DNA from 3 places in the Baekduia sp. Peel2402 genome. Region 2 is predicted to be linked to each of the others. Evidence: riboswitches for the same ligand, from Rfam matches in the RefSeq annotation. Region 2 holds a riboswitch; each other region holds the start of a gene.
What was found. A riboswitch is a leader RNA that binds a small molecule or an ion and turns the genes downstream of it on or off. The one in region 2 is predicted to bind S-adenosylmethionine.
Positions count from the first base shown of each region.

Region 1 (5,566 bases), 2.0 Mb from region 2:
TTCATGGGCATCGGCCTCGTCGATCCGATCTTGCCGATCATCGCCGACGGGCTGCACGCCAGCCCGTCGCAGGTCGAGCTGTTGTTCACCTCCTACTTCGCGATCATCGGGATCTCGAACCTGGCGGCCGGCTGGCTGTCATCGCGCATCGGCAACAAGAACACGATGTTGGTGGGCTTGGCGCTGGTGATCGTCTGCAGCGCCGCGGCGGGAGCTTCTTCAAGCGTTGGGACCGTCGTCGCGTTCCGCGCCGGCTGGGGCCTCGGGATCGCGTTGTTCGTCTCGACGTCGATGTCGACGATCGTCGGCTCCGCCCGCGGCGGGATCCCAACCGCGGTGATCCTCTTCGAGTCCGCGCTGGGCATCGGCATCGCGTCGGGCCCGCTGGTCGGCGGCCTGCTCGGCGGGATCGGCTGGCGGATCCCGTTCTTCGGCGTCGCGGTGCTGATGGCGTTGTCGTTCGTGTCGGTCTACGTGGGCGTCGGGAAGACGCCGGCCGCGCCGCGTGAGCAGCGGGTCTCGCTCGCAGCACCCTTGAAGGCGCTGGCCGAGCGCCGCCTGCTGGCGGGCGCCGTGATCGCGCTCCTCTACAACTTCGGCTTCTTCATGCTGTTGGCCTACACCCCGCTGCCGCTGGACCTCGGCGTCCACGAGCTCGGCGCGGTCTTCTTCGGCTGGGGCCTGTTGGTGGCCTTGGGCGCGATCTTCTGCGCACCCGCGCTGACCGCGCGCCTGCCGATCCTCCCGCTGCTGGCCGCGACGTTCGCGATGCTCGCGGTCGACCTGCTGATCATCGGCCTCGGCATCCACGACAAGGGCGTGATGATCGTGGCGATCATCGCCTCCGGCCTGGTGCTCGGCATCGCCAACGCGGTGCTGTCGAACCTGTTGTTGGGGCTGTCGAGCGCGGACACGTCGATCGCCGCGTCCGGCACGAACTTCGTGCGCTTCGCCGGCGGCGCGATCGCCCCGTTCCTGGCCGGCAAGCTGTCGGAGCACGTCAACGCGGAGGCGCCGCTGTACGTGGGCGCGGCCGCGGTCGCGCTCGGCGTGATCCTGATCGGCGTCTTCGCCTCCACCTTGTCCCCCGCCCGCGCCGTCGATCCCGCCGAGGATGTCGAGGCGTGGGAGCTGGAGTTGGCTGGCTAGTCTCCGGGCGATGCCCGAGACCGAGCGCCAACGTGCCAAGCGCGACTTCGAGTTCGCCATCGCCTTCGGCCACAACCGGACGGCGATCACCTTCGCGCTGGCCGAGGCGCAGGGCGAGCCGCTGACGCTCGCGGAGCTTCAGAAGCACACCGACGTCTCGGCGACGACGGTGCGCAACGTGGTGAAGCGCTTGGAGGAGATGGAGCTGGTCGAGGAGACGACCAAGGACCGGCGCATGGCGTTCCGCTTCACCGAGCACGGTCTGCGCGGCGCCGCGGACTGGGAGGCCGAGCGCGCTGAGGAGGACGCGCAGCCGGAGCCCGAACCGCTGACGCGTGCCGCCCTCTTCCGCTGGCGCGTCCGCGGGACCGCGTCAAAGCCGTTCGAGGTCGACCCGGAGGAGGTCGGCGCGGACCTCGCCGTTGCGGGCCTCAATCCGGTCGAGGTCGGCGAGAACGGCAGCCTCCTGGTCACGGTCGACTACGAGATCGACGCGCTACACGAGCAAGAGGCGGTCGGGATCCAGCTTCCCTCCGGCTGGCACGTCGGTGGCTTCGGCGCACGGGCCACCCGGATCGGTCTGGCGGCGGCGACTCGCACCCGGCCGGACCACTGGCTGGTCTTCACGGACGTGGACGGCCCGACCGCGGCCGACGCCGCGCGCGGCGCCATCGCGCGGCGCGTCACGCTGTTGCGCGAGGCAGACGCGCCACGCCGGATGGTCGAAGAGGCGCAGCAGGCCAACGTCCTGGTCGACTACCTCTCCTTGGCCGGCTCCCCGGAGGACGGGCGCCTCCCGGTGCCTGACGACGACGTCCTCGTCCGCGCGCTGCGCTCGTGCTGGGAGGCGCTGGCCGACGTCGGACTCACCGCCGTTGGTGCGGCCTTCGCCGTCTCGGAGCGCGAGCTGCGCGGCGCGTACGCGGAACACAGCCTCGACCGCTTGGAACAGCGCCTCGACACGCTGCGAGCCCAAGGTCGCCTGGTTCCCTGACCGACACGCGTCGATGAGTCCGGGCGGTGCTCGCCGTCCGTGCTCGTCGATGAGTGAATTCGTGTTGGTCCCGGGCGCCGGGGGTGATGGGTGGTACTGGTCGCACGTGGCGGCGCTGCTGCGCGAGCGCGGCCATGGGGCGACGCCGATCGACCTGCCTGCGGGCGACGACACGGCCGGGTTGTACAAGTACGCCGACGTGATCATCGAGGCGATCACCGGCCGCTACGACGTCGTCCTGGTCGCGCACTCAATGGGCGCCTTCAGCGCGCCGATCGCGGCGGCGGACGTTGACGTCGAGGCGTTGCTGCTCGTCGCGCCGATGATCCCGGCAACTGGCGAGTCGGTGAACGACTGGTGGACGACGACCGCCGAGGGCCGTCGCGACACGCCGCCGTTCGACGAGATCGAGAGCTTCTTCCACGACGTGCCGGAGCCGCTCGTCGCAGAGGCCTTAGCCCGCCCCGGCCAGGAGCAGTCCGACCGCCCGTGCGTGGAGCCGTGGCCGCTGGACGCCTGGCCGGACGTGCCGACCCGCGTCCTCGTCGCCCGCGACGACCGCGTCTTCCCCTATGCCTTCGCCCGCGACCTCGCCTACGAGCGCCTCGGCGTCAAGGCCGACACGATCGACACCGGCCACCTGCCGTCGCTGGCCAAGCCGCGCGAGCTGGCGGCCTGGCTGGACGCGGTGTCGTGAGGCGCGAGAGCGCTAGCGGCCGCCGGCGACAGCCGGCAGCACCTGGATCTCGCCGCCGTCCTTGACCGGCGTCGAGAGGCCGTCGCCGAAGCGGACGTCTTCGCCGTCGACGTAGACGTTGACGAAGCGGCGCAGGCCGCCGTCGCCGTCGGAGAGCGAGTCGCGGAGATCGGGGTGTGCTTCGTACAGCGCCTCGAGCGCGGCACCGACAGTCTCAGCGGTGACCTCGACCTTGGACGCGCCGCCGGCGGCGGCGCGCAGCTGGGTCGGGAGCTTGACGACGACGGCCATCAGGCGGTGGCCCCGGCAAGGACGGTGTTCTCGAAGGCCGAGAACTTCGGCTCGATCTCGTGCGCCTCGAAGGTGCCGCGGACGGCGTCGAGGGTCTTGAGGCCGTCACCCGTGATGACGAGCACGACGCGCTCCTCGGGGTCGATGTCGCCGCGGTCGGCGAGCTTGGCCAGCGTCGCGGTGGTGACGCCACCGGCGGTCTCGGTGAAGATGCCCGTCGTCTCGGCAAGCAGGCGGATGCCGGCCTTGATCTCCTCGTCGGTGACCGAGTCGATGCCGCCGCCGGAGTTGTTGGCCAACTCGACTGCGTAGGGGCCGTCGGCCGGGTTGCCGATCGCCAGCGACTTGGCGATGGTGTCCGGCTTGACCGGGCGGCAGACGTCGGTGCCCTCGGCGAACGCGGTGGCGACCGGCGAGCAGCCCAGCGCCTGGGCGCCGTTCATCGTGGGCGCGTCGCCCTCGATCAGGCCCAGCTCGCGCCATTCGTCAAAGCCCTTGGCGATCTTGGTGTACAACGACCCGGAGGCGATCGGCGCGACGACGCGGTCCGGCGTGCGGAAGCCGAGCTGCTCGGCGATCTCGTAGGCCAAGGTCTTGGAGCCCTCGGCGTAGTACGGGCGCATGTTGACGTTCACGAACGCCCACGACTCCTGCTCACCGCTGATCTCGGTGCAGAGGCGGTTGACGTCGTCGTAGTTGCCCTTGATCTTCACCAAGTTGGTGCCGTACACGCCGGTGGCGAGGATCTTCTGCTCCTCGAGGTCCGACGGGATGAAGACGTAGGACGGCATCCCGAGCGCGGCGGCCGCGGCGGCGACGGCGTTGGCGAGGTTGCCGGTGGAGGCGCAGGCCAGCGTGTCGAAGCCGAGCTCACGCGCGCGGGCGGCGGCGACGGAGACGACGCGGTCCTTGAAGGAGTGCGTGGGGTTGTGCGCGTCGTTCTTGACCCAGACCTCCTTGAGGCCCAGGCGCTCGGCCAGCCGGTCCGCGCGGACCAGCGGCGTGCAGCCCGCGGGCAGTCCCACGCGCGAGAGGATCTTGGCGGACGGACCCGGCTGGCCCTCGACCAGCGGCAGGAAGTCCACGTAGCGCCAGATGTTCTGCGGGCCGGAGGTGATCCGGCGACGGAGAGAGGCGACGTCGTCGGCCAGCGCGGTGTGGTCGTACTTGACCTCGAGCGGGCCGAAGCACTTGTGGCAGACGTACTGCGCGGTGAGCTCGTACTCGGTGCCGCACTCGCGACAGGCCAGGTTGGTGACAGCCATTCGGGAAACCCCAGTTCTTCGTCGTTGTGGTGTGTGACGAAGAAGTGGCTTCTACCGCCACACGTCTCCAGGAATTGGCACCTACCCGCGCATGCGCGGGGGTTGCCGGGGTTTCATCGGGCCGGTCCCTCCACCCCTCTGGACGTGTTCAGCTATGTGGTCGGAACGATAGCAGTAGGACTTGAGGTCGCAAGCCGTGGTCCGTGTACAACGATTCGTTGTACGCCCAGTACACTGCTTCTCATCGTGATCCCGTCCGTCGACGAGCCCCTAAGTCGTAATGCCGAGGCTGCCCCGCCCGCCTCTGCGTCGCGCTGCCCGCTCTCGCGCGGACGGCAGCGCCCACGCCGCTGAGCCTGACGTCCCCAACGTCGAGGTCGTCGAAGCCGAGGGCCTGCGCTGGATCAACATCGAGCGCCCCCGTGCGGTCGACCGCGCCTGGCTGGAAGAGCACTTCGACTTCCACCCGCTGGACTACGAGGACGTCTACTCGCGCAACCAGCGGCCGAAGGTCGACGAGTACCCCGACTACCTGTTCGTGGTCCTGCACTTCCCGGTCTACGACAAGCGCGTCAACCGGCTGAACGCCGCCGAGGTCGACATCTTCGTCGGCCCCGACTTCCTGATCACGCTCCCGAACGAGCCGCTGGCGCCGTTGCAGTACGTCTTCGACCGCTGCCGGACCAACGAGGACGTCCGCGAGGACATGTTCTCCAAGGGTGCCGGCTACTTGTTGTACAAGGTGGTCGACGCCTGCGTGGACGCGTCCTTCCCCATGCTGCGCAAGATGAGCCTCAAGCTCGAGCGCCTGGAGGAGGCGATCTTCGACGAGGAGGCCAACCGCGAAGTTGTCCGTGATCTCTCCAACGCCAAGCAGGAGATCATCAACTTCCGCAAGATCGTCCGGCCGCAGCGCACGGCGCTGAAGGACCTAGAGCGCACCAAGCGCTACGTCACCGGCGAGTTGGACATCTACTTCGACGACATCAACGACGCGTCCGAACGCGTCTGGGACATGTTGGAGAACTTCAAGGAGGTGATCGAGGGCCTCGAGACCACCAACGAGTCCGTGCTCTCCCACCGCCTGAACGACTCGATCCGCGTGCTGACAGCGTTCAGCGTGATCATGCTGCCGCTGACGCTGATCGCGTCGGTCCTGGGCATGAACGT
Region 1 is NZ_CP199582.1:412,415-417,980, forward strand. It holds gene ACT01A_RS02095 (MFS transporter) at 1-1,149, shown strand, start outside; gene ACT01A_RS02100 (helix-turn-helix domain-containing protein) at 1,160-2,143, shown strand; gene ACT01A_RS02105 (alpha/beta fold hydrolase) at 2,193-2,840, shown strand; gene ACT01A_RS02110 (ubiquitin-like small modifier protein 1) at 2,853-3,131, opposite strand; gene thrC (threonine synthase) at 3,131-4,396, opposite strand; SAM riboswitch class I at 4,455-4,545, opposite strand; gene ACT01A_RS02120 (magnesium transporter CorA family protein) at 4,677-5,566, shown strand, end outside.
Region 1: it holds a riboswitch for S-adenosylmethionine, as region 2 does, so the genes downstream of both, thrC (threonine synthase) here and ACT01A_RS19050 (dicarboxylate/amino acid:cation symporter) in region 2, are expected to answer to the same signal.

Region 2 (5,566 bases):
CGACCCACCACGTCCCGCTCGACGATGCCCCGAAGGCCTACAAGGACTTCCAGGGCAAGGAGGACGGGACGTTCAAGGTGGTCTTCAAGCCCGGCGCCTAGAGCACGAACCGATCATCGCCATGCCGGAGCGCACGCCTGACGGGCGTCACGTGGTGATCGACGGACGCCGGTGGCGTGCCACCGATCCGTCGATCCCCGAAGCGCGGCGCCGTGAGCTGGTCAGCGAGCTGATGTCGGCGCGCTCGCAGGTCGGGCACGCCAAGCGCCGGGGCGACGCCGCCGCCGAGGCGGCGGCGCGCCGGCGCGTGCACGCCGCGAAGGTCGCGCTCGGCGAGCGCGGGGAGCGCTGGTGACGCCGGGCACCGGCGACTGGGAGCGACTGGGGCGCCGGCAGATCGACCTGATGCTCCACGGCCTCAGCGCGCCCGGACCCTGATGGTCGCGACGCCACGTCGGGGCGGCGTACACCAGGGTGGTCTATTCGGTCCAAGAACTTCGGCGACCTCCATGAGTCGCGGGCTACGTTGGATCGCATGCCCACTATCACCACCACGGACGGCGTCGAGATCTACTACAAGGACTGGGGCAGCGGGCAACCGATCGTCTTCAGCCACGGGTGGCCGCTCTCGTCCGACGACTGGGATGCCCAGTTGATGTTCTTCCTCCAGCACGGTTTCCGCGTCGTCGCGCACGACCGCCGCGGCCACGGCCGCTCGGAGCAGGTCGCAGGCGGCCACGACATGGACCACTACGCCGACGACCTCCTGGCGGTCGTCGAGCACCTCGACCTCAAGGACGCGATCCACGTCGGTCACTCCACCGGCGGCGGCGAGGTCGCGCACTACATCGCGCGCCACGGCGAGAGCCGCGTCGCCAAGGCGGTCCTGATCAGCGCGGTCCCGCCGATCATGGTCAAGACCGAGGCCAACCCGGGCGGGCTGCCCAAGGAGGTCTTCGACGGCATCCAGGAGCAGGTCGCCACCAACCGGTCCTCGTTCTACCGCGAGCTGCCGTCGACCGCCTTCTACGGCTACAACCGCGACGGCGTCGAGCCCAACGACGCGATCATCGGCAACTGGTGGCGCCAGGGCATGATGGGTGGCGCCAAGGCCCATTACGACGGCGTCGTCGCGTTCTCGCAGACCGACTTCACCGAGGACCTCAAGAAGATCTCGGTCCCGGTCCTGGTCATGCACGGCGACGACGACCAGGTCGTCCCCTACGCCGACTCGGGCCCGCTGTCGGCCGAGCTGGTCCAGAACGGCACGCTGAAGACCTACGCCGGTTTCCCGCACGGGATGCCGACGACCGAGGCGGCGACGATCAACGCCGACCTGTTGGCCTTCATCCAGTCCTAGGTAACTCCCGGCGCGGAGCGCGGGCGGATCTACTTGGCGGCGAGGACCGCGACGCGCTTGTTGGGGAAGCCCGGCAGGCCGTCGAGGACCTCGAAGTCTTCTGCCCACTCCGCGCCGGCCTCGGGCGGCGTTCCGACGTCGACGGCCACCGTGAGGCCCAGGTCGCCGAAGAAGGCCTGGTACTCCGAGGCCGACATGTACTCGTGGACTTCCATCTGCTCCACGGCCCAGCGCGCCTCGTCGCCCTGCTTGGGCTTGTTGTACTGGGTCAGCAGCGTGATGAACGTCCGCGCCGGGATCGTGAACGTGCGGCCGTCGTCCTCCCAGGCGATCTCCAGCGGGCGGGACGGGTACTCGCGGGCGATGCGGTGCAGCACCTCCGCGATCTCCGGCGTCTTGGTGCGCACGCGAACGGGCGTGTCGCCCTCCTCGGGGAGGACGTCGTCGGTGATCAGGATCACGCCGCCGGGTGCCAGCGCCGTAGCCGCCGCGCGCAGGATGTCCTCGACGGCGGCGCGCCCGACGGCGTGGTCGATCGCGCCGGTCTGCGGCGAGCGGCCGACGAACGAGTACACCTCGTGGAGGATGTCGAAGAACCCGACGGCGCCGACGTCGCTGCCGTAGGCGGCGAGGTCGCTGGCGTCTCCGGTGCGCCACTGCACCCGCGAGTCGGTCTCGGCGGCGCGGCTGCGCTGGACGATGTCGTCGTCGTAGTCGAGGCAGACGATCGAGTCGATGTCGCCGTACTCGGCGACCATCTTGGACAGGTCGCTGGTGCCGGCGCCGACATCGACGATCGATGACCCCTCCGGCAACGTTCGGCCTTCCAGCAGACGCTGGACCTGGGCGGTCTTGTAGCGCCCGGTGACACCGCCGACCAGGTCGGTCCAGTACGCGTCGCGCTTGCGGCGCATGTGCTCGTCGGGAATGAAGATGGCGTGATCGGTCATGGTGAAGGCTCCTGAGCGAGGTCGCAGGCATTCTGACGCCCGGCGCCGGGCCGGCGCCGGGCTTTCCCTTGACAGACCGGCTCGGACCGCACCCTCCTCGCGCGTCCGAGTAGGCGTTGAACACGCCTAAAAAGACCTTTCCTATGAATTCCGTGGGAATTTGCTATTGTCCGCCGCGGTCATGAGTGCCAGTGCCAAGCCCCGGCTTGCTGGCCGGCAACCCCCGTCCGCGGTGGGGTGCCCCGGGTGAGGACCAGGTTCGCGTGCCGCCGGAATGCACGCTTTCAAGCGCGGATCCCTCGTGGTCCGGACGACCCCATATGGAGGATGCAGGATGCACGTCAATTGGTCGGAGCTGGCGCCGTTGGGCGCGGTGCTCGTCAGCTGGGCCGCCATCTGGTGGCTGCGCAAGCGCGAGTTGAACTTCAGCCTCATCGCGCTGTTCGCGCTGGGGATCGGCGTCCCGATCGGCCTGCTCGCCGGCACGGACGTCGAGGCGATCGACCCGATCGGCCACATCTACATCAACGTGCTGTTGGCGACGGTGGCGCCGCTGATCCTGATCGCGATCGTCTCCTCGATCACGTCGCTCGGCAGCCTGGCCAAGCTGCGCAGCATCGGCCTGCGCTCGATCTTCTGGCTGATGCTCAGCAACGCGCTGGCGGTCGTGCTCGCGCTCGGCCTCGCGCTCGCGTTCCGTCCGGGCCACGGCGTCCACCACCAGCTCGGCGAGAAGTCGACCGACGCGATCCAGGGTCAGGTCCAGGACTTCGCGCAGGTCGTCGTTGGCTTCTTCCCCACCAACATCGCTCAGAACTTCAGCGCCAACGACATCATCCCCATCATCTTGATCGCGGTCACGTTGTCGGTGGCCTACCTGGCGCTGCTGGAGAAGGAGGGCGACAAGGTCCGGCTGTTCGGCGCCGGCGCCGAGGCGCTCAAGTTGGTCATCTTCAAGGCGGTCGGCTACGTCATCCGGCTCACGCCCTACGCGATCGTCGCGCTGACGGCCGCGATGGTCGGCAGCAGCTCGAACCTCGGCGAGGACTTCAAGTCGCTCGGCGGGCTGCTGGCGCTGGTCTGGATCGCGTGCTTCATCCACGCCTACCTGCTCAACGGCGCGCTTCTGAGCGCCTTCGCGCGCGTGCCGGTGGTGGCGTTCTTCCGCAAGATCTTCCCGGCGCAGCTGACCGCGTTCAGCACCCAGAGCAGCATCGGCACGCTGCCGGTGACGACCGGGCAGCTCACGCGCCAGGTCGGCGTGCACTCGGAGATCGCGCACTTCACGGCGCCGCTGGGCTCGACGATCGGGATGCCGGGCTGCGCGGGGATCTGGCCGATCATGATCGCCGTCTGGGGGATCAACGCCTACGGGATCTCCTACTCGGTGACCGACTACATCGTGTTGGCGTTCCTCGGCGTGATCGTCTCGGTCGGCACGGCCGGTGTGCCCGGCGCGGCGACGGTCGCGGCCGCCACCGTCCTGTCGGCCGCGCACCTGCCGCTGGAGTTCGTCGCGGCGACGATCCCCATCGGGGTGATCGCCGACATGGCGCGCACCGCGACCAACGTGACCGCCGCCGCGGTGAGCGCCACGGTCGTCGCGCGCCAGACCGGGCTGCTGGACGACGAGATCTTCGCGGGCCGCGCGGAGTTCGTGGAGGCCGAGCAGCTCGTGTCGCCGTCCCCGCCGCCCATCCACGTCGCGCCCTGGCCGACCGCGGTCGCGGCGACCGGGTCCGAGCTGACGCCCCGCGTCTTCTGGGGCGGCGAAGAGCTCGCGGTCGTCGATCCCTCCCTCCAGTAACTCCCTGAACCGAAAAGGAACTCCAGTGACGGTCTTCCCCCGTTGGCTGCGGCCCGTCCTCGCCGCCGCCGTCCTGGGCGTCGCGGCTCCCGCCGCGCACGCCACGGACATCACCAACCCCGCCGACCATCCCGCTCCGATCGACGTGACGATCGACGGCCAGACCTACCACGACGGCGCGGACACGCTGCCCGGCTACGACGACTACGCCTGCACGCCGATCCCGAACGTCGAGTACGACTTCTCCGAGAACCAGATCCAGTACTACGACGGCGGCGGCGACCTGATCACCACCGCGCACTGGACCGAGTGGTCGCGGATCAGCTCCTACGACACGTGGGTCAAGCAGCAGCAGGCCGCGGGCGGGACGCAAACCACCCCGACGACGACCACCAACAACACCAGCACGCCGTCGACTTCGAGCACGAGCACGAGCGGGACGAACGGCACGAACGCGGCGGCCACCAATCAGGCAGCCGCGAGCACCGGCAGCTCGGGCGCGGCGACGACGACCTCGGGCACCTCGACGTCGGCGGCGACGACCAAGTCCACCGGGTCGAAGACGACCAAGGGCACGGGGTCGACCACGAAGTCCTCGTCGTCGACCTCGAAGGGCTCCACGACGCCCACGACCAAGTCATCGTCCTCGGGCTCCTCGGCGTCCGGCTCTTCGTCGTCCAACGGCTCGAAGGCTTCGAGCAAGTCGTCGTCCTCGCGCGCCGCGACGAGCGGCGGGTCGTCGTCGGCCAAGAGCGGCACCGCGTCGGCCGCCAAGGGTGGCGCAACCGTCGCCGCCACGACGGCAGACGGCACCACCGCGGACGGCGCCGCCGCCACGACCGCGACCGACGGGACGGCCGCGGGCACCGCGACGACCGACGGCACCGGCACCACCGCCGCGGCGACCACCGGCGCGGGCGGCAAGCCCGACTACGAGCTCGTCAGCGCCAAGGGCGCAGGCGCCGGGGTCCCGGACACCCGCGCGGCCGGCATCGGGATCCTCGCCGCCGTGTTCGCCGCAGCCGGCGCCGTCTTCTTCATCGGCTTCGCCCGGCGCCGCGCCTTCGGGCCGCGACGCCCCATCGATCTGTAGACCCCTCAAAACACGAACAAGAAGACAGCAAAGTGAACATTCCCATGCGTTGGACCCGGCCGGCCGGAGTGCTGGCCGCGGCGGCCGCGGTCGTCGCGCTCGCGGCGACGGCTCAGCCCGCCGCCGCGGCGCCGGCTGGCCTCACGAACTACTCCGAGGCGACCTATCTGCAGCACGCCCTCGGCCTGCCCGCCAGTGACACCGACCCGGCGATCGAGCCGGTCACCTACGACCGCTTCCAGTGGCTGCTCCAGCAGCCCGGCGACTTCGCGGTCCTGATCGGCGACCCCGCCCTGGACGCGACGTTCGCCGCTCGTGCGCAGGCCGTAGAGGCCGCCGCCAAGGCCAAGAACGTC
Region 2 is NZ_CP199582.1:3,901,308-3,906,873, forward strand. It holds gene ACT01A_RS19030 (zinc-dependent alcohol dehydrogenase) at 1-101, shown strand, start outside; gene ACT01A_RS19035 (hypothetical protein) at 122-355, shown strand; gene ACT01A_RS19040 (alpha/beta fold hydrolase) at 536-1,360, shown strand; gene ACT01A_RS19045 (methyltransferase domain-containing protein) at 1,390-2,310, opposite strand; SAM riboswitch class IV at 2,488-2,607, shown strand; gene ACT01A_RS19050 (dicarboxylate/amino acid:cation symporter) at 2,645-4,117, shown strand; gene ACT01A_RS19055 (hypothetical protein) at 4,143-5,210, shown strand; gene ACT01A_RS19060 (Ig-like domain-containing protein) at 5,255-5,566, shown strand, end outside.

Region 3 (5,566 bases), 1.1 Mb from region 2:
TTCAAGGCCGCGACCGGCTGCGCCGCGTACCCCGAGGCCGAGCTGAACGCGACCGGCACGCCGTCCAAGGGCGCCACGAGCTACGGGCGCGTCGGCGGCCTGCTCGAAGGCCACATGCACTGGATGACCTATGAGTTCCTCGGCGGTCGCTTCCACTGCGGCAAGCCGTGGGACCAGTACGGCATCCCCTATGCCTTGCCCAACTGCTCGTCGATCGAAGGGCCGCAAGGGCTCGTCGCGCCGATCCAGAACTTCCTCAACTACGACAACCCGGTCCAGCCGCACGACACCGTCGGCTGGCCGACGCTCGCGTCGTGGAAGCCCACCAACCTGACCTACGAGGGCACGTACTGGAAGTGGATCCAGCGCGCGTGGATGGCGGGGCTGCGGATGATGGTGATGAGCCCCAACGAGAACCGGATCCTCTGCCTGTTGCAGACCAACCGCGAGACCAACTGCGACGAGATGGACACGGTCCGGCGCAGCCTCGAGGGGATCCACGAGTTGGAGGACTACGTCGACGCCCAGTCCGGCGGGCCGGGCAAGGGCTTCTTCGAGATCGTCACCGACCCCGAGCAGGCGCGCCGCGTGATCAACCAGGGGCGGATGGCCGTCGTGCTGGAGGTTGAGATCTCCGAGCCGTTCGGGTGCTCGAACATCGCGGCGCCGACGTGCGACACCGCGCAGGTCGACGCGTCGCTGGACGAGCTGCACCGCCTCGGCGTGCGCTCCATGCTGTTGTTGAACAAGTTCGACAACCCGCTGACCGGCGTGCGCTTTGACTCCGGGCCGATCGGCCTGCTGATCAACGGCGCCAACCTGGTCAGCGCGGGGTCGTTCTGGAGCGCGAAGACCTGCGACCCCGGCGCGCTGCGCGACAACGACATCTACTCGCCGCTGCCGCAGGTGACCAACCTGGTGGGGTCGCTCTTTGCGACGGCCGGACTGCCGAGCGGGATCGCGCCGGTCTATCCCGCAGCACCGAACTGCAACACGCGCGGGCTCACGGATCTCGGCGCGCACGTGGTCGAGCGGATGATGGACCTGGGGATGATCGTCAACCCCGACCACATGAGCCAGGCGGGCGTCGACCGCACGTTGTCGTTGTTGGAGGCGCGCAACTACAGCGGCGTGATCTCCCCGCACGGCTGGATGGATCCCGGCAACTGGCCGCGGATCTGGAAGCTCGGCGGCCTCGCGTTCCCGGGGCACTCGGCGGCCACCGACTACGTCAAGCAGTGGCAGGAGTACCGGCCACGCGCGACGCCGTACCAGTTCGGCTGGGGCTACGGCGCCGACCTCGGCGGGCTCAGCGAGCAGCCGGGAACCGACGCGGACGGCAGCGGCTCGCTCGAGTACCCCTTCAAGTCGCTCGACGGGACCGTGACCTTCCAGCGCCAGAAGACCGGCGAGCGGACGTTTGACTACAACAAGGACGGCGTCGCGCAGTACGGGCTCTACGCCGACTGGTTCGCGGACCTGCGGCGCCTCGGCGGCGACGCGCTGGTCAAGGACATGTGGAACGGCTCCGAGGCCTACCTGGAGATGTGGGAGCGCGCGGAGGGCGTGGCGACGCCGACGTGCGCGGCGCCCGACGGGGCGATCGAGGCGACGGGCGTGGGCGCGCTGCGGCTCGGCCGGTCCTGGACCGCCTTGCTGGACACCGCCGGGCAGCCGCAGCAGCGCGACCGCGCGTGGAGCTACTGCGTCTCAGGCGACGGCAACGACGGCCGCGCCGACGTGGCCGAGCTGACGCCGGCCGGGACCGTCGAGCTGGTCGGGTCCACCGCGCGCGGCCGCAGCGCCGGAGGCATCGCGGTCGGTTCGACCACCACGGCACCCGAAGGCGTCCACGCCGTTCCGGCCAACGGCACGACCTACGCCTACCTGGTCAAGGACGGCGTCGTGACCGTCGCCGCCACCGCCACGTCGGGGCTGGCCGGCGACCCCGCCGCCCTGGCCGCCGCCCTCTCCCGCGTCTCATCAGCGCGCGCGACCCAGACGACGACGCCGTTCGAGGCCTCCACCGCGCAGACCCAGCAGGCCGCCGCCAACGCCGCCGCGGCCACCGGTGACGGCAGCGGCGCCAGCGCGGGCGCAGGCACCACGGCGCCGCTCACCGGCCAGCCGCTCGTCGGCGCGGGCGACGCGAAGCTCACCGCCGCGCTCTCGGCGCTCTGCCACCTGCAGATCTCGGTGCCGGGCTGAGCGCGCGCGCCGCCGCTACACCGCGTGGCGGCGGCGCTCGCAGGGCGACGCCTTCGCGCGGGAGACGTCCGCGCCGAGCCAGGTGGTGAGGTCGCGGCGGTCGTCGGCCGGCAGCCAGCCCTCCGAGGTCTGGTTGTAGGTGTTGGCCGGGCCGTCGGTGACGAGCTTCTCGATCGCGGCGATGAGGCGCTCGGCGTCGGCGTGGCGGGAGCCGAGGCCGAAGGAGGCGCGCACCGCGCCGTCCGGGAGGCCGAAGCGCGCGAGCAGCGGGTGCGCGCAGAAACGGCCGTCGCGCAGGCCGATGCCGTGCTCGGCGGAGAGGTAGGCGCCGACGAGGCCGGGCGCGTAGCCCTCGACGGTGAAGGCGACGGTGCCGATGGCGTCCGGCGTGTCGGACCAGATCGAAAGCGTCGTCACGCCTGCGATCGCGCCCAACCCCTCCAACAACGTCCGGCGCAGCGCGGCCTCGTGGTCGGCGAGCGGGAGCTCCGCGAGCGCGTCGAGCGCCGCGGCCAGCGCGACCGCGCCGGCGAGGTTCGGCGTGCCCGCCTCGTGGCGGCGCGGTCCGTCGGCCCAGGCGACGTCGTCGACCGTCACCTCGACCACGGCGCCGCCACCCGCGAGGTACGGCGGCGCCGCGTCCAGCCAGTCGGCGCGGCCGACCAACACGCCCGCCCCGTACGGTGCGTAGGCCTTGTGCCCTGACAACGCGAGGTAGTCGACGCCGGACTCGGCGAGGTCGATCGCGCGGTGCGGCGCGAGCTGCGCGGCGTCCACGAACACGCGCGTGCCGTGGCGGCGCGCGATCGCCACGATCTCCTCGAGCGGCAGCACCTCGCCGGTCACGTTCGACGCGCCGGTGATCGCCAGCAGCGCGGCGGGCGCGGCGCCCAACGCGTCCTCCACCCGCACCAGCGTCTCGGCCAGCGTCGGCGCGTGCGCCACGACGCGCGTCCCGCACGCCGCGCGGCGCCACGGCAGCAGGTTGGCGTGGTGCTCGACGTCGAGCGTGACGACGTCGCCGCGGCCCGCCGGCACGCACGCGGCGAGCAAGTTGGTGGCGTCGGTCGTGTTACGCGTGAAGATCACGTGGTCGTCGGCGCGCGCACCCAGGCGCTGCCCCACGCTCTCGCGCGCGTTCTCATACAACCCGCTCGCCACGCGCGACGGCACGCCGGATCCGCGGTGCACGCTGCCCGCGTAGGGCAGGACCGCGTTGACGCGCTCGGCGACGCACGCCAGCGCGGGCGCCGTCGCCGCGTAGTCGAGGTTGACGTAGCGCGCACTGCGGCCGTCGGCCAGCGGCACGCGCAGGTCGGCGCCGAGCACCGGCAGCAGCGGCTCCGTGGCCACGTCGATCAAGCTCATCGTCTTCTCCATCTCGGGTCTTGTCCGGGACCCTGTGAGGGATCCGCGCTTGCAAGCGCGCCGTCCATCGCGGCGCGCGAACCTGGTCCTCACCCGGGGCACCCCACCGCGGACGGGGGTTGCCGGCCAGCGAGCCGGGGCTTGACGCTGGCGCTCTTGACCGAGACGGAGAATAGCGCATCTGCACCGAGACGGTGGACAAGCGATGCGCGACGGGTCAGCGGTAGGTCAGCAGCTCGCCGTCGAGGTGGGCATGCTCGTTGAACGACACGAGCGTCAGGCCCGCGCGGCCGACCGCCACGCGCGAGATCCCCGTGTTGACCGTCACGCGGTTGAAGCGCACGAACGCCTCCGGCGCCACGCCGAGCAGCGCGACCATGATCGCGGCCAGCACGCCGCCCGAGGTGCAGACGACCGCGGTCTCCCCCGTGCCCAGGCCGTCGGCCGCGTCGTGCAGAGCGCCCTCGACGCGCGTGGCGAACGCCGGCCAGCTCTCCCGCGCCGGGCCGTCGGCGCCCGCCGCGATCCAGCCGAGCAGCGCCTCTTCCAGGATCTCCTGGAACTGGCGTGAGGTCAGCGCGGGCGTGTCGTCGTCGCCGGGCCCGCGGTGCTCGCGCGCGGCGCTGGTCGAGTGCGCCGACAGGATGCCGTCGGAGTCGTACTCGTCCCAGCGCGGGTCGACGGTCGTTGAGAGGCCCAGCGGCGCGAGCGTGTCGCGCTGGCGGCGCAGGTCGCCGGTGATCACGCGGGCGGGCGCGACACCACGCCGGGCGAAGTCGCTCGCGAGCACGGCCGCCTGCTCCACGCCGCGCTCAGAGAGGACGTCGTAGTCGGCGGCGCCGAAGGACGCCTGGGCGTGGCGGACGAGCAGCAGGGAAGGCAGGCAGGAAACCCTACAACTTGCCCGCCGGGCCTCGGGCGCCGCGTGCTACCAGGAGCCGACGGAGCCGTAGCCCGGGAACGACACGCCCGGGATCGCGGCGCTGCAACCGGACGCGCCGCCCGGCGAGCAGAGGCGCTGGACGCCGGTGCCGTCGCGGTAGAACGCGAACCAGGCGCCGTTGGCGCCCTTGGCCCGCACGCCGACGACGAAGCTCGTCGCCTCCGGGTTAGACGAGCTCGTGCCGGACACGAGCAGGCGGCTCTCGGTGTTGACCTGCTTGAGCGCGGGCTGCGCGACGACCAGCGACGCCGTCGTGGCGCCCGCGTAGCTGCCGTTGTTGTCGGTCGCGTAGACCTCCATCGCGCGCAGCGCGATCGCCGCGGTCTGCTTTGCGTCCGCGCCCGTCGCCTTCTTCTGCTGGGAGGTCAGGTTCGGCAGCGCAATCGCGGCCAAGATCCCGATGATCAGGATCACCACCAGCAGCTCGATCAGCGTGAAGCCCTCGTCACGTCGTGCCATCCCTCACGCTGTTCGGCCGACATCCGGGATTTTGAAGCCCCGGATGTCAGCGTGCGGTCGTAAGCGAGGGTCCTACAGGCCCATCGAGCGGCCGACGAGCTCCTTCATGATCTCGTTCGTGCCGGCGTAGATGCGGTTGACGCGAGCGTCGGCCCAGATCTCGGAGATCTTGTACTCCGTGGTGTAGCCGTAGCCGCCGAAGAGCTGGACGCAGGCGTCGGAGACCTCGGAGAGCAGGTCCGTCGTCCAGTACTTGGCCTGCGCCGCCTCCTGGACCGTGCAGGTGCCCTCGGTGTAACGGGAGATCGTGCGGTCCATCCAGCAGCGCGAGATGTCGACCTTGGTCTGAAGGTCGGCCAGCACGAAGCGCGAGTTCTGGAACGAGCCGATCGGCCGGCCGAACGCCTTGCGCTCCTTGACGTACTCCAGCGTCATCGCCAGCGCGGCCTCGCAGGCGGCCATCGAGGAGACGGCCAGGCCGAGGCGCTCGGGGATCAGGTGCGCCATCAGCTGCGCGAAGCCCGTGCCCTCATCGCCGAGCAGGTTCTCGGCCGGGACGCGGCAGTCGTTGAAGAACAGCTCGGCCGT
Region 3 is NZ_CP199582.1:4,963,265-4,968,830, reverse strand. It holds gene ACT01A_RS24300 (Coagulation factor 5/8 type domain-containing protein) at 1-2,208, shown strand, start outside; gene ACT01A_RS24295 (aminotransferase class V-fold PLP-dependent enzyme) at 2,224-3,537, opposite strand; SAM riboswitch class IV at 3,617-3,738, opposite strand; gene ACT01A_RS24290 (histidine phosphatase family protein) at 3,794-4,447, opposite strand; gene ACT01A_RS24285 (prepilin-type N-terminal cleavage/methylation domain-containing protein) at 4,505-4,978, opposite strand; gene ACT01A_RS24280 (acyl-CoA dehydrogenase family protein) at 5,051-5,566, opposite strand, start outside.
Region 3: it holds a riboswitch for S-adenosylmethionine, as region 2 does, so the genes downstream of both, ACT01A_RS24295 (aminotransferase class V-fold PLP-dependent enzyme) here and ACT01A_RS19050 (dicarboxylate/amino acid:cation symporter) in region 2, are expected to answer to the same signal.